DNA from 2 places in the Ferrimonas balearica DSM 9799 genome. Region 2 is predicted to be linked to the other one. Evidence: riboswitches for the same ligand, from Rfam matches in the RefSeq annotation. Region 2 holds a riboswitch; the other holds the start of a gene.
What was found. A riboswitch is a leader RNA that binds a small molecule or an ion and turns the genes downstream of it on or off. The one in region 2 is predicted to bind thiamine pyrophosphate.
Positions count from the first base shown of each region.

Region 1: it holds a riboswitch for thiamine pyrophosphate, as region 2 does, so the genes downstream of both, FBAL_RS08085 (TonB-dependent receptor) here and thiC (phosphomethylpyrimidine synthase ThiC) in region 2, are expected to answer to the same signal.

Region 1 covers NC_014541.1:1,772,508-1,780,332, reverse strand. Annotated here, with positions in the region: gene FBAL_RS08100 (phosphotransferase) at 1-531, opposite strand, end outside; gene pnuC (nicotinamide riboside transporter PnuC) at 524-1,165, opposite strand; gene FBAL_RS08090 (YkoF family thiamine/hydroxymethylpyrimidine-binding protein) at 1,149-1,409, opposite strand; gene FBAL_RS08085 (TonB-dependent receptor) at 1,420-3,552, opposite strand; TPP riboswitch at 3,612-3,713, opposite strand; gene FBAL_RS20440 (hypothetical protein) at 3,792-3,950, opposite strand; gene FBAL_RS08080 (YcfL family putative periplasmic lipoprotein) at 4,117-4,503, opposite strand; gene FBAL_RS08075 (PaaI family thioesterase) at 4,518-4,949, opposite strand; gene FBAL_RS08070 (PaaI family thioesterase) at 4,949-5,446, opposite strand; gene hinT (purine nucleoside phosphoramidase) at 5,443-5,793, opposite strand; gene FBAL_RS20715 (hypothetical protein) at 5,912-6,034, opposite strand; gene FBAL_RS08060 (M61 family metallopeptidase) at 6,197-7,825, shown strand, end outside.
Region 2 covers NC_014541.1:2,275,348-2,283,172, forward strand. Annotated here, with positions in the region: gene FBAL_RS10340 (HesA/MoeB/ThiF family protein) at 1-92, opposite strand, end outside; gene thiE (thiamine phosphate synthase) at 79-1,665, opposite strand; gene thiC (phosphomethylpyrimidine synthase ThiC) at 1,669-3,609, opposite strand; TPP riboswitch at 3,722-3,827, opposite strand; gene FBAL_RS10355 (YjjI family glycine radical enzyme) at 4,081-5,625, shown strand; gene FBAL_RS10360 (YjjW family glycine radical enzyme activase) at 5,619-6,551, shown strand; gene FBAL_RS10365 (pyrimidine 5'-nucleotidase) at 6,617-7,264, shown strand; gene FBAL_RS10370 (hypothetical protein) at 7,327-7,825, shown strand, end outside.

The DNA.
Region 1 (7,825 bases), 500 kb from region 2:
ACGCCACTGCCCTTTGGAGTCGATCAGCAGATTGCCGCAGTGCAGGTCGTGATGACAGAATCCGTCAGGCAGCTTCGACAAGGCCAGCTGGGCGGCCAGTTGCGGTAACTGCGGCCAATAGTGGCGAAGCGCCTCAGACGGGGTTTCCAGGTACTGCCGGATGCGTACAACCGGATCCACCGGGTTCCAGTGTCCCGGCAGTTGGTGCAACGCCAGCATCAATGCCAGCAGTGGCTGCTCCTGCGGCTGTGACGGTGAACTGCCCGCGTATTGCGACACACTGAAATCGGGCTCCCAGTGGCACAGGGACGGCGCCAGTCCACGCTCAGCGCAGGCGCGCCAGGCCCGCGGCTCCTGCTCCCGGTCAACGCAGAACGCCAATTCCGGGTTGTGCAGGCGCAGTACCCAGTCGCCCGCGCCCTGCAGGCGCCAAAGCCGGTTGCCCAGCCCCCCATCCAGCGGTTGGATCCGCTGCCAGCAAAAGCCCGCCGTTTTCAGGCGGGCCAAGGCGTGTTTCAGTTGTTCAGGCACCCTGAAGCCCCAGGTCCGGTGTGCTTTCACGCTGGTACTGGCTGCGCCACTGGAAGTACGCCACCGTGGCCATCCCCACGTAAAATACGAACAGGGCGGCGGTGAGGTAGAAGCCCTTGGCCAGATAGAGGTAGATGGAGGCAAAGTCGATCACCACCCAGTACAACCAGTTTTCCACCACTTTTCGGGCCACCATCACCGTAGTAACGACCGCAAAACAGGTGGTCATGGCATCCAGATAGGCCATGTCCGCATGGGTGTGGTTGTCCATCAGGTAACCCACGCCCAGCGCCACCATGCCGGTGGCCAAAATGACTGCCAGGTGGGTCGACGCCGACCAGCGCACCAGCGGCAAACCGTCTCCCCGCTGACCGCCGAAACGCCACTGCCAGTAGCCGTAAGCGGCCATCGCCAGGTAGTAGACGTTGAGGACGGACTCCATCAGCAACGCCACTTTCCAGAACAGGACGGTGTAGATCAGGGTGCTGGCCGCCGCAGCGGGCCAGCACCACAGGCTGCGACGCATCGCCAGCAGCAGGTAGGCAATGGCCAGCAACACCGCCACCGCTTCCCAGCCGGAAAGGGCGTGGGCTTCAGAGGCGGCCTGCTGCAGCCAGTCACTCACTGTGGTCAAGGTTGACTCCACCCGGAATGAACTTGCAGACGAACACCCCTTTGCCCCACTGCTCGTGGGCGGCCTTCATCTCGGTGGCGAGCAGCGCCATCACCGCATCGTAATCCCCCAGCAACTGAGTGCTCATACCATTGGTCAGGCGGCGCACCTCCGGATACTGATCAAGGCGTTGGATAAACCACTTAATCACACTCAGATAGTCGTCCTTGAGCGGGTACAGACTGATTTCAACGGCCAATTGCATGGCAGGCTCCTTACAGGTAGTCATAACGGAAAGTCAGGCCAAACTGGCGCGGGTCACCGTAGCGAACGTACAGCTTTTCGGCCCAGCCGTCGTTTGGCTCATTGCCAAAGTAGAAACCGCGCACCCCGTACTGTTCGTCAGTCAGGTTGCGCCCCCACAGATAGAGTGCCCAGTTCTGTGCCTCGTAACCCAGCTTGGCGTTGACCAGAGTGTACGCCTCCGAGCGGGCATCGTGGCTGTCGGAGTAGTAAAACGCGTCCACCCCATTGAGGTTGAGGTTGGTGAACCAGCCATTATCAGCCCGGTAGGTGCCCCCCAGGGTGTACTGATAGTTGGGGGCATGGGCCAGTTCGCGGCCGGACAGGTCGGTAAAGGAGCCGTCAGCTTCCGGCAGCAGGTAGGTGTTATAGCGCGCCTTCAACAGACCCAGGGTACCGTAGATCTCCAGTTGACGAGTGGCCTGCCAGTTCACGTCCAGCTCCAGGCCGTAGTTCTCGGATGCACCGGCGTTGTTGGTGTACAGGAAGAAGCGCTGAGGGTTGTCCGGATCCTGCAGCGAGGCTTCCACCTGCTGGTTCTGACGATCCATGTAAAACAGCGCCAGGTTGCTGTTCACCGCACCATCAAACCAGCGGCTCTTCAGGCCCAGCTCGTAGTTGTAGAGGGTTTCGGACTCAAATTCGGTTTGCCCCTCCAGCACCGGTGGCAGGCCCATATTGAAACCACCCGCTTTGTAGCCCCGTGCCAGGCGCACGTAGGCACGATGGCCCTCAGCCAGGGCACGGCTGGCAGAGAGGTGGCCACCCCACATGGTCTCTTTCGGGTCAAAGCTTTCGCCGGCATCATCGGCGTAGTCGCTCTGGCGGTATTCGACACGCAGGCCAGCGGAGAGCTCCCAGGCGCCGAGGGTGGAGTCCAGCTGACCGAACAGCGCCGTATTGGCGGCTTTGTAGTCACTGATCAGGAACTGGTCCGGGAAGCCGTTGTAATAGCTTTCCAGATCGTTGTGCTCTTTCAGCCGGCTGTAGTAGACCCCCACCAGCCAATCGGTGGTGCCAGCAAAGATGCGCCCCGCTTCGCCGGAGGCAAAACGCACCTCCTGGCTGATGGTGTCGCGCTTGGCGGATTTGTCCCAGTAGTAGTCGTAGACGCAGGGCTCGCTGCCCACCACGTTCCAGTTCTCGTCGTAGACCGGGCAATCCAGTCCCGCCCAGTAGTCGGAGTTGGACCAGTCACCGTCGTAGGCGTGCTGGGTGCGGCTGTTGGCGTAGCTGGTGATGGCGGTGAGGTTGACGGCCTCAGAGACTGCCCAGTTCAGCTTGAGCGACGCGCCATTGGTGCGTTGGCTGTCAACGCCCGGCTCGTCGGTGCTGGTGGTAAACCCGTTGTTGTCGAGGGTCCAGACGTCGTAGCCGTTATCCAGATTAGCGTGCAGGAAGGTCAGGTCGGCCTGGAAGGTGTCGGTGGGCAGCCAACGCAGTTTCGCCCGCACAGTGGTTTCGTCACGGGCGTTGGTGTCGTCGCGGTCGAGATAGGCGTTGTAGCGGTAACCATCCTGCTGGTGATTCTGCACCGCCACCCGGTACAGCAGTTCACCGTTATCGTCGGCCGCACCGGACGCGTAAGCGCCCACGGTCAGCTGGTTGTCTTCGCCGACGCTGATCTCGGTGCCTGCCTCAAACAGTTCGGTGGGATCATTGCTTTTCAGGTAGATCAGACCCGCCAGCGCGTTGGCGCCATAACGGGTGCCCTGCGGCCCGCGCAACACTTCCAGCTGGGACAGATCAAACAGGCTCGCCGCCATGCCGATGCCGGACAGGTCGATGTCATCAACGATAAAACCAACAGAGCTGTTGGGCGCCCCCTGATACTCCTCCTGCTCACCCACACCGCGGATCTGGAAATAGCGCGGGCGCGAGCTGCCACCGGACCAGTTCAGGTTGGGAATTCGGTGCAGGGCATCCTCAAAGTGCTCTCCCCCTTCGTCCTCCAGCTGCTGCGCATCCAGCACGGTGGCGGACGCCGGCAGTTCCGCCAGCGATTGGCCTCGGAAGTCGGCCACAACAGTCAGGGTTTCCATCGCCTCTTCTGCGGCGACGGGGAGAGCGGCCAGCATGGCCAGGGAGAGCAAAGAGCGTCTCATGTCCGTATCGATTCTCTTGATTGCAGGTCAAAACGATCTGATCCGGACGACGGTAACGGGGAGCCTGGGCGCGCCATTCCTACGCCGGTATTAACCGGATCAGGTTCAACGGGTTCCCTCAGTGGAGGATCTCAGTGCGTGGCACACCCCGTGGCGCAGCGGAGTATATCCAAAAGCGGCGGGTTTTGGGACATCAGACACAAAAAAGCCCGCCAATCGGCGGGCTTTCGGAAAGCGGGTTACTTATTCCAGAGCTTTGGCTCGGTCTCAGTACGGTTGTAGTCGTAGGCCAGATAAGCCCAGTAGGCGATCCCCACGGTCAGGAAGGTGCTGATAACACCAGACAGCAGCGGGGTGGAAAACATCACGGGGGAGATCTCGAGGAACATGTCGGTCATGGCATTTCTCCAGAAAACAGCAAAAGGGTGGGCCCAATACCGTGCAATCGTCCGTGAGGGCGGTTGAATTGGCTGCCATTCTAGCGGAAATGCCAACAAAAAAACCGACAGACATCACAGTCACTGCCGGTTTTAAATGGCCAATTGTAAAGGAGTTTTTCCAGCTCTATTCGTCCGTAGCTCGACGGACATATATCTCGAATTCGGTGGCCAAAGTAGTCGGAGCGACTGCCGTAACCGGGCGACGCTCGCCACCATGCAGGTTAACCGGTCGCCAACTCATGGCATCGGGTTCCACCGGCACGCCACTGGCGTCATAGAAGGTGAATTTGTACTGCAGGTAGCGGTCGGTGCTGACCCGGGAGATCAACACCGCCGAGGCTTGCAAGCGTTCGCCCTGGTAGCCTTTCTGCACCTGCTCGATGCTGACTTCACGGGCGACGCTGCTGGAATCAATGCGCAGCTCGGACCGGTCGGAGCGGGCCGCAACGCCCGCCGTAATGGAACTGCACCCCGTCAGGCACAGCAGTAATACCCCTATCCACGCTTTCATCCTTGCCTCCTATCCTAGTCGATCAGGAAGTGTGCCCTCGCGGTCGCTATGGGCTGCTTCCGATTGGTTTGCCAGCAGCTGACACTCACATTGGCCACGCGTCGGCCCTGACGGGTGATCTTACACTCACAATAGGTCTCGCGGGCATAGCCTGCACGCAAATAATCGATGGAAAAGTCGACAATTTTAGGCACCCGGGTGGTCTGCATCAGCACCATCAGCTGCAGAATCGCTGACATCTCCATAAAACCGGCAATCACCCCACCGTGCAAGGCCGGTAACATCGGGTTGCCCAGGTTTTGCTCCTTGGCGGGCAGACGGAACACCATCTCGTCGCCAAAGCGCTCACACTCCATACCGATAAAGCGGGCATAGGGCACCAGATCCAACAGCCGACCGTAATCGTTGTCCGCGTTGGCTTCCTTAAGCAGTTGCTTTAAGTCCATTACTCCCCCTTCAACGCCTGACGGAAACTGTCCGTCATCAGCTCAGGACCGATGCGCATAAAGGAACCCACCGCCTGGGCAATGGGGTCATCCATGGAGTCCTGGTAGGCGATGCCGCGGGTAAAAGCGACCGCACTGGTGAGCTTGAAACACTCGGCAAAACCGTACACCGGCTTACCGGGCTCAGCCGCCTTCATGTAGTCAACCCGCAGGTCCAGGGTCGGACAGAGCTCAATCTCGCCGGAGGCTTGAGTCACCGCACACACCACCGCGGCACCGGAGGCGGTATCCATCAGGGTCGTGATCACCCCGCCGTGGAGTACGCCGGTATCGGGATAACCCACCAACTGTTCGTTGTAGGGCAACTCCAGCAACACGTGGTGCTCACTGCCTTCGAGGGTTTTCACCCCCAGTGCGCGGCACTGTGCCAACTGCTCAACAAAGCGGCTGGCCAGTCCGGTCAGGGGGAAAAATTCGCTGTTATCCGGTCGCATCATGAGGCCAACATCGGTCCGAGTGCGCGGCCGCCCAGCAGGTGCATATGCACGTGATACACCTCCTGACCACCATGACGGTTGCAGTTCATGATCAGGCGGTAGCCGTCTTCATCAATGCCCAGTTGCTTGGCCAGCTTGGCGGCCACGGTAAACAGGCGGCCCAGCGCCAGCTCATCGTCGTGGGTCACGTCGTTGACGGTGGGGATCAGGTGGTTGGGGATCAGCAGAATGTGATGCGGTGCCTTGGGTTGAATGTCCTTAAAGGCGGTGACCAGATCGTCCTGGTAGAGGATCTCGGCAGGAATTTCGCGACGGACAATCTTGGAGAACAGGGTTTCTTCGGCCATGAAGGGCTCCCAAATCAGGCTGTAGTAAGACAGCTGTTATTATACGAGCCTCGCACCCGCAGGAAAAATGGCAGTGATGTCATCCGCTTGATTGCCGGGTGTCGCCAGCTTTACAGCGTCACTGGCGACGCCGTCGGCGGGCCAGCCGTTTCTGCTCTCGCCAACCACGCCACAAACCAAACAGACAGAACAGTCCGTACAGCACCAGCATCAGCATAAAGGGGCGAAACAGGGTCAACATCCACGACTCCAGCCTGATCAAGTGCAGGCAGCATACGTCCGGCCCCACAGAAAAGACGGGATCCCCATCACATTCAGTCGCCTGAGGATCGAGGCTGACAACCCATTGATTGCCCCGTTACAATCGCCAACAGGAAAACGACCAGGAAGGAAGCAGTCCCTGATGATCCACTACCAGATCCAACCGATTGACCCCAACGCCCACCTCTTCGCCGTCAGCGTTAGCGTGCCTCAGGCCGAAGCCGGCCAGCGCTTTACCCTGCCCGCCTGGTTGCCCGGCAGCTACATGATTCGCGACTTTGCCCGTCATCTGATCGGCGTACGCGCCCAGCGTCCTGATGGCGAGCCTCTGGCGCTGAGTCAGTTGGATAAGCAGACCTGGCAGTTGGACCATGCCAGTGGTGCGGTGGAGCTGCACTATCAGGTGTACGCCTGGGACCTCTCAGTTCGTGGCGCCCATCTGGATCAGACCCATGGCTTCTTTAACGGCAGCAGCACCTTTGTTGCCGTGGTGGGGCAGGAATCAAATCCCGTCAAAGTCACCCTGCTGGCACCGCAAGGCCCGCAGTACCAGAACTGGCGCGTGGCCACGGCGATGCGCGAAGCGGGCGCTGAGCGTTACGGTTTTGGTGACTATCAAGCCGATAACTACGACGAGCTGATCGACCACCCGGTTGAGATGGGGGAGTTCACCCTGGCCACCTTTGAGGCTGGCGGCGTTCCCCACGATCTGGTGCTGACCGGTCGCCACCTCGCCGACACTGACCGCATCTGCGCAGACCTGCGCAAAATCTGCGAATACCAGATCAACCTGTTCGGGGGCCAGGCTCCCTACGACCGCTACCTGTTCCTGACTCAGGTGGTAGGCAGTGGTTTTGGCGGCTTGGAGCATCGCGCCTCCACCGCGCTGGTATGTGGCCGTGGCGACCTGCCCTCCGCCAACGAGCCGGGCATCAGCGAAGGCTATCGCACCTTCCTCTCCCTCTGCTCCCATGAGTATTTCCACAACTGGAACGTCAAACGCATCAAGCCCGCCCAGTTTGTCCCGTACGATCTGAGCCAGGAGAGCTACACCCGCCAACTGTGGGCTTACGAAGGGATCACCTCTTACTACGATGACCTGCTGGTGTACCGTTCCGGATGCGTCGATCAGGGCACCTACCTGCAGATGTTGGCCGAGGGTATGACCCGGGTTACACGGGGTGTGGGCCGCTTTAAGCAAAGCCTGCGCGATTCCAGCTTTAACGCCTGGACCAAGTTCTACAAGCAGGATGAGAACGCCCAGAACGCCATTGTCAGCTACTACACCAAAGGCGCCCTGTTTGCCCTGACGCTGGACCTGACCCTGCGTCTGGAAACTCAGGGGCGACGGTCACTGGATGACCTTATGCGGCTGCTGTGGGAGCGTCACGGCCAAACCGGCATTGGCACCGACGAGCACACCCACCAGGCACTGGTGGCGGAGTTGCTTGACCGCGACGTCTCCGACCTGTTCGCCTACCTCGACAACACCGATGACCTGCCGCTGGAACGTTTGCTGGCACAGGTGGGCGTCGAGATGCGGATGCGCGCGGCCAATGGCAATGGCGATAAGGGCGGCCAGGGTAAACCGGCACTGAAAGCCAGCCTGGGTGCCCGTTACCGTGCCGAAGCTTTCGGCGTGCGAATTGAGGCAGTTGCGGAGGGAGGTAACGCCCACCGCGCCGGGCTGGCCGCGGGGGATCGCCTTATCGCTGTCGATAATCTGGAGGTCGCCGGCAACCTCGACACTCAGCTGGAACGCTACGGTGAA
Region 2 (7,825 bases):
CGTTGTCGAGCCAGTTGCCCCTGCCCCGGCTCGCCCCACTGTGGCATCAGCAGTTGGCGGCCGAAGCGCAGATAGTCGTTATCGCTCAGCATCGACGGACTCCAGGGTGGGGGCCGATTCAAAGGCCTGTTGCAGTTGCGCCAGGGCCACGGCAACGTCATCGGCCTGGGTCACCGCGCGCACCACGGCGATGCTGCCGACGCCGGATTGTGCCACCTGATAGGCGCGAGAGACGTCGATGCCGCCAATGGCCACTGCCGGACAATGGGGCTGCACCAACGCCACATAGCGACCGAGGCGCGCCAACCCCTGCGGGGCCGAGGGCATCTCCTTAGTGGGCGTCGGAAAGATGTGGCCAAGGGCGATGTAGCTGGGCTTCAGGGCATGGGCCCGCAGGATCTCGTAATAGCCGTGGGTGGACAGCCCCAGGCGCAGTCCGGCGCGCTCAATCGCTGCCAGATCGGCGGTTTCCATATCCTCCTGACCCAGATGCACGCCGTAGGCGCCGTGCTCGATGGCCAGTTGCCAGTAGTCATTGATAAAGAGGCGGGCCTGGTGCTGATGGCCCAAAACGATCGCCCGTTGAATGTCCGCTGACACCGCCTCAGGTGACTTGTCCTTGATGCGCAGCTGCAGGGTTTTCACCCCCAGTGCCAGCAGACGTTCCACCCACTCCACGCTGTCCACCACCGGGTAGATCCCCAGGGCCGAAACATCACAACGGGCGAAGGGCTGCTGCGGCAGTTGCACGCTGGCTTCCAGGCCGTAGGCCCGGGCCAGTTCACTGCCCGGCAGGGGCACAGTGGGGAAACTGTCGAGCCGTTGCGGCCAACCGGTTCGGGCCAGCGGGCCCGGCCCGGCGCCCAATGCCACGGCGCCCATCAGGCCGTTATGCAGGTACGCCCGCACCACTGCCAGCGCGTCCTCCATCACGTAGCCCTGAGCCAGCACCGTCGCCAGGGCGGAAGCCAGGGTACAGCCGCTGCCGTGGGTGTGTTGGGTGGCGATGCGGGGGCCATCGAACAGCGTGGTCAACGCCGCGCTGCTGAAATAGTCCACGCAACGGCCCGGATGCAGATGGTCAAAGTGGCCGCCTTTGGCCAGCACCGCCCGGGCGCCCCGTTGATGCAACTGTTGGCAGGCCGCCACCACCGCAGCGGGGGAATCGATCACCATGCCGGTCAGGGCCGCCAGTTCATCGCCATTCGGGGTGATGACTTCGACATAGGGCAGCAGCGCATCGAACTGGTCACTGGCTTCACAGACGTTCAGCATGCCGCCGGAGCTGGCCACCAGCACCGGGTCCAGAATCACCGGTGGTAACCCGGCCTGATGCGCCGCAAACCAGTCCGCCAGTGCCTCAATATGGGCCGGGCCCGGCAGCAGGCCAATCTTAATGGCCTGGGGCGGCAAGTCGGCCCACAGGGTATCGAGCTGGGCCAGCATCCCCTTGACCGACACCGCTTCAACGTGGTCCACCGCCACGGAGCTTTGCGCCGTGATGCAGGTGATCACCGAACAGCCGTGGCCACCGAGGTCGCGCATGGTCAGCAGGTCCGCCTGGATCCCGGCACCGCCGCCGGAATCACTGCCGGCGATGGTCCAGACGATGGGCGGTTTGCCCAGGGTTTGGGGCGATACCGCTGCCCCGTCTGATTGCGTCATTGCTTAAGCCTCGGATTGAACCTTTGAGTAGAGTTGCGCACCGCTCTGGCGGAACTCCTCCGCCTTGGCGGCCATACCGGCATCGGCGTCGAGCTGTTCAATCTCGATCAACGCCTCCGGATTGGCGGCAGCGTAGTCGCGCACCTCCTGAGTGATCTTCATGGAGCAGAACTTGGGCCCGCACATGGAGCAGAAGTGGGCCACCTTGGCGCTCTCCTGGGGCAGCGTGGCATCGTGGTAGGCTTTGGCGGTTTCCGGATCCAGCGACAGATTGAACTGGTCCTCCCAGCGGAATTCGAAGCGGGCCAGTGACAGCGCGTTATCGCGGATCTGAGCGCCCGGGTGGCCCTTGGCGACGTCAGCGGCGTGGGCAGCAATCTTGTAGGCGATCAGGCCCTGCTTGACGTCCTCTTTGCCCGGCAGACCCAGATGTTCCTTGGGGGTGACGTAGCAGAGCATGGCGCAGCCGTACCAGCCGATCATGGCGGCACCGATGCCGGAGGTGAAGTGGTCGTAGCCCGGTGCTACATCGGTGATCTGCGGGCCCAGGGTGTAAAACGGCGCCTCCATGCAGTCCTGCAACTGCTTCTCCATATTGATCTTCACCAGGTGCATCGGCACATGGCCCGGGCCTTCGATAATGGTCTGCACATCGTGTTGCCAGGCGATACGGGTCAACTCACCCAGGGTTTCCAGCTCGGCGAACTGGGCCCGGTCATTCGCGTCGACAATGGCGCCGGGGCGCATGCCATCCCCCAACGAGAGTGAGACGTCGTACTGGGCACAGATGCGGCAGATTTCATCGAAATGCTCATAGAGAAAGTTCTCTTTGTGGTGGTAGAGACACCACTTGGCCATGATCGAGCCCCCGCGGGAGACGATGCCTGTGACCCGCTCGGCGGTCATCGGTACGTAACGCAGCAGGACGCCCGCATGGATGGTGAAGTAATCCACCCCCTGCTCGGCCTGCTCAATCAGGGTGTCGCGGAACACCGCCCAGGTCAGGTCTTCGGCCACGCCGTTCACCTTCTCCAGCGCCTGATAGATCGGCACCGTGCCGATGGGCACCGGCGAGTTACGGATGATCCACTCCCGGGTTTCGTGGATATGGCGGCCGGTGGAGAGATCCATCACAGTGTCCGCGCCCCAGCGGCAGGACCATACCAGTTTCTCCACCTCCTCTTCGATGGAGGAGCTGACGGAGGAGTTGCCGATGTTGGCGTTGACCTTCACCAGGAAGTTACGGCCGATGATCATCGGCTCCGCTTCCGGGTGGTTGATGTTGGCGGGGATGATGGCGCGGCCACGGGCGATCTCGTCGCGCACAAACTCCGGGGTGATCGCCTCCGGCAGGTTGGCGCCGAAGCTCTGACCCGGGTGGGTCCGCTTCAGGATCTCGTTGCGGATCCGCTCCCGCCCCAGGTTCTCCCGGATCGCCACATACTCCATCTCGGGGGTGACAATGCCGGCACGGGCATAGTGAAGCTGGGTCACGTTGCGTCCCGGCTTGGCCCGACGAGGCTTGGGCAGCTGCTCGAACCGCAGGTGGTCGAAGCCGCCGTCGGCCAGGCGCTGCTGGGTAAAGTGGGAGCTGGCACCGGACAGGGTTTCGCTGTCCTCCCGCTCCAGAATCCAGTCGCGGCGCAACGGTTTGAGGCCCGCTCGCACGTCCAGATTGGCGTTGGGATCGCTGTAGGGCCCGGCGGTGTCATACACCGGTATCGCCTCGTTGTCGCGGGTGATGGGGTTGTGCTGGTCACCGCCGATGACCGAGGGCGACTGGTCAATCTCGCGCATGCCGACACGGATGTCCGGGCGGGAGCCGGTCAGGTACAGCTTGCGGGAGTTGGGAAACGGGTTTCCCTGCAGGTTATCCAGATAGTGCTGTGCCGCATCGCGGCGTTGACGGCGGGAAAGGCCGTTATTGGGGGTGTCAGTCGACATTGCAATCTCCAAGTGTTCCCTATGGAAAATTGCCTGTCGGACGTGAGCCTGCTGGCGAACAATTTGAGCGCCCACGAGTGCGTGATTAACTCGATTACTGGCCGAGGAGCCAATGGGGGCGTTGCTTGTTTTCCTACGCCGGTACTAACCGGTTCAGGTTCCACGGATCCCGCTTTCGCGATCTCAGCCCATTCAACTGGGCACTCCGACAAGACCGGGGCAGTATGGCAACATCATCCGGCCAATACAACTCGGAACAGTGGCGAAGCCTCACCCATAACTCCGCCTAAAAACCAAAGAGAAGCCAGCCACTGATTGGTGCCAGGCGCTCAGCCCAAGCCTTTGAAAAAGTGCGGCATGGCTCCCAGAACCGGCGCGTTGGAGAAGAGAATATTCGAACCGGTTGCTACACTGCAAACGCCCGATGGGACGCCCTCTGCGCCCAGCAACGGAACCGAAAAGAGAAGTCCGATGTCCGCCTACCAAACCCTACTGGACGACGCCGCCCGACTGGTGCGTCAAACCAACCTGACTCCGGCCCAGAAGCAGCTGGCCCTGTACCAGCGACTGGAAGCCGCCCTGCCCGGTTGCGCCTACGACGACGAGGTGGCCGAGGCGGTCAGCAGTGGCCTGCTGCACGAGATGTTTGAACCGGCGGCGCCCTTTAAACCGCGCTACACCCTGCCGGACTACGCCGTCACCCTGAACCAGGGCAGCGCCTTTTTGGAACTTGAGCCGGCAGAGGATTTCGATGACGCCCTGCACCTGCTCACTATCCTCTATCAGCACGTGCCGTCGGTGACCACCTACCCGGTGTTCCTGGGCCATCTGGACACCCTGCTGGAACCCTATGCCGCGGAACTGAGCGACGAGCAGCTCTACCGCAAGTTGCGCCGCTTCTGGCAGATGATCGACCGCATCGTGCCGGACTCCTTTGCCCACGTGAACCTGGGTCCGCAGGACAGCCGTGTTGGCCGCTCTCTGCTGCGCATCGACGCCGAACTGGCGCAGGCGGTGCCCAACCTGACCTTCCGTTATCAGCAGGGGATCACGCCGGATGATCTGCTTGAGCAACTGACCGACAACATCATCCGTTGCAACAAGCCCCACATCGCCAACCATGAGCGCATCGCCCGTGACTTCGAGGGCGACTACGCCAACGTCAGCTGCTTTAACTCGCTGCCGTTGGGCGGCGGTGCCCACACCCTGCTGCGCCTGAATCTGCGGGTCTCCTTTGGCCTGTGCGATGGCACGGTGGAGGACTACCTGGCCAACGCCCTGCCCCGCTGCGTTGACCTGATGACCCGTGGCCTGGCACACCGCATCAATGCGCTGGTGGAAGACACCCAGTTCTACCGCCACCACTTCCTCTGTCAGGAGGGTCTGCTGGACCCGGCGAAGTTCACCGCCATGTTTGGGATCTACGGCACCGCCGAACTGGTCAACCAACTGATGGCGGCTCAGGGCAAAACCGGTCGTTACGGCCTGGATGAGGAAGCCAATGTGCTGGCCGAGCGCATCATCGCTGCCTACGCCGAAGCGGTTGAGGCGATCCGCCTCCCGCACTGCCTGGACAACAAGGTGATGCTGCACGCCCAGTCCGGCATCTCTTGCGACACCGAAGAGACCGCCGGCACCCGCATTCCGATCGGTGAAGAGCCGGACCCGGCCAGCTACATCCGCGCCACCGCCCGGATGCACACCTACTTCCAGGCCGGGGTCAGTGACATCCTTGGATTTGACCCGACCATCCGCCGCAATCCCGACGCACTGACCCGCCTGATCAAGGGTGGCTTCCGCCTCGGCATGCGGGTATTCACCGCCAACCTGTCCGACAGCGATCTGGTTCGGGTCACCGGTTTTCTGGTGAAAAAGTCCGACATTGAGAAGTACCGTCAGCAGGCGGAGCGTCACACCTCGACGGCGCTGGGACTGGAGGCGGTGGACGTGGGTCAGATCCTGTCTCGCCAGGCCCGCACCCTGAACCACGAACAGAACCCCACCAACCTGTGGTAAGCCTGAAACCGATGGGGCCGGCTCAGACCGGCCTTCGCTTTGGCAAACTGACGGCGCCCGCCCTGCAGGCGCCGGTTAACCGCATCCTGCCGTTCTCCTGTGTTGACGGGCCGGGCAGCCGGATGGTGGTGTTCTTCCAGGGCTGCAACATGAACTGCCCCAGTTGCCACAACCCGCACACCATCGGCCACTGCAACCACTGCCTCGACTGTGTGCCCCACTGCCCGAACGGCGCCCTGGTGGACGCCAGCGTCAACGGCAAGCGCAAGCTGGCGCACAGCGCGCCGCAGTGCCAGAACTGCGAAAGCTGTTTGCCGCACTGTGGCCGCAATGGCAGCCCATATGCCCGTCGCCATGACGTCGCCAGTCTGGTGAAACAGATCGCCGACCACGCCCCCTTGCTGGATGGGGTGACCTTCTCCGGCGGTGAAGCCACCCTCCAGCACCGCTTTCTTGGCGCGCTGATGGCACAGCTGAAACAGCACCCGGAGTGCGCACACCTTAACCTGTTGATCGACTCCAACGGCTTAACCGATGGGGCGCATTGGGACGGTTTGCTGCCCCATGCCGATGGCGTGATGCTGGACATTAAGGCGATGGATCCGGCACTGCACAAAACCCTCACCGGTCGCGACAATGCCAAGGTGCTGGCCAGTGCCCGATTGCTGGCAGAGCAGGACAAGCTGGCGGAGCTGCGGTTTTTGCTGATCGAGCACCACAACGACAGCGATGCCGAGCTGGATGCCCTGGCCGCGTTTATCCGAGCCTTGCCGGGGCAGCGACCGCTGAAACTTAACGGCTTCCGCCATCACGGCGTTCGGGAGCAAGCCCGCCAGTGGGCTGAAACCACCGAACTCCGCTTGCAACAAGTGGCCAGCCGGTTGCAGCAACAGGGCATCGACGCCCGCATCAACGCCGCGCCCTGACCCTTGCGAGCTGACGGGGGCACTGTTAACCTTGCTCGCCCCCGCAGTACAGGAGTTCCCCCATCGTGTCACCATTGCTGCAACGTGACGTCTATCTGTTTGACCTCGACAACACCCTCTACGCACCGGAATCCGGCATCCTTGACCAGGTTGGCCAGCGCATGCGCGACTTTGTCGCCCGCCAGTTTGACCTGACCCCCACCGACGCCCACGAATTCTGCCAACGCTACTACAAACAGTACGGAGGCACCCTGCGCGGCCTGCAACTGCATCACCCGGAAGTGGACCTGGAAGCGTTCTCCCATTACGCCCACGATGTCGCCCTGGATGCGCTGCCGCGGGTACCAGAGCTGGCCGATGAACTGCTGGCTACCGAGAAACGCCGAATCCTCTTTACCAACTCCCCCCGCGCCTACGCCGAACGACTGCTCGACCATCTGGGCCTGAGCCACTGCTTCGAAGGGCTGTTCAGCGTTGAGCAGGTGGATTTTCAGATGAAGCCCCACCCCCACGCCTTCAAAACCATCTGCGATCACTTTGGTTTTCACGCCGACAGCGCGGTGATGTTTGATGACCAGCCGGACAACCTGAGTACCGCCCGCACCATGGGGATGCGCACGGTTCTGGTCAACCGTCATGACCTGGCCAATCCGGACGCCTGCTACCGCACCGAAGACCTGACCGACTTCCTCAGCCGCCTCAACCGCGCCTGAGCCCCCCCTCCCGTCCGGATCGACTACCCTTGCAGTTACCACTGCCTGGGCGGGAGGGCCCCATGATCCGCCACTACTACCTCAGCACCAGCCTTTGGGAGCTGCAACTGGTGGAGCGGCAGCTGGAAAAACAGGGATTGAGTCCAGCCCAGATCCACGTGCACAGCCGCCACCCAACCCTGTTACGGCGCTTCCACCTGCTGCCGGTGTCCTCCCTGATGCTCTATGACCTGCTCTATTACGCCTGGCGGGGCCTCCAGCTTGGCGCCGGGCTGGCGATGGCATTGCTGGCTCTGGCGTTTTGGTGGGGTGTCGGAGAACTGGGTTGGGTGCCGATCTGGATGTTTGCCGCGCTGGTGCTTGGCTTTTGTACCTGGGAAGGTGGCCTGATTGGCCTGCAGCACCCGCACCATCGCATCGACAGCTTTGACAAAGCGATCGCTCAGGGGATGCACCTGATGATGGTCGATGTGGCGCCAGGACAACGTCACTCTCTGGATGCCGTGGTGGCCCGCCATCCCGGCCTGATGGCCCAGGGCACCGCCGAGGGGGTGCCTCAGC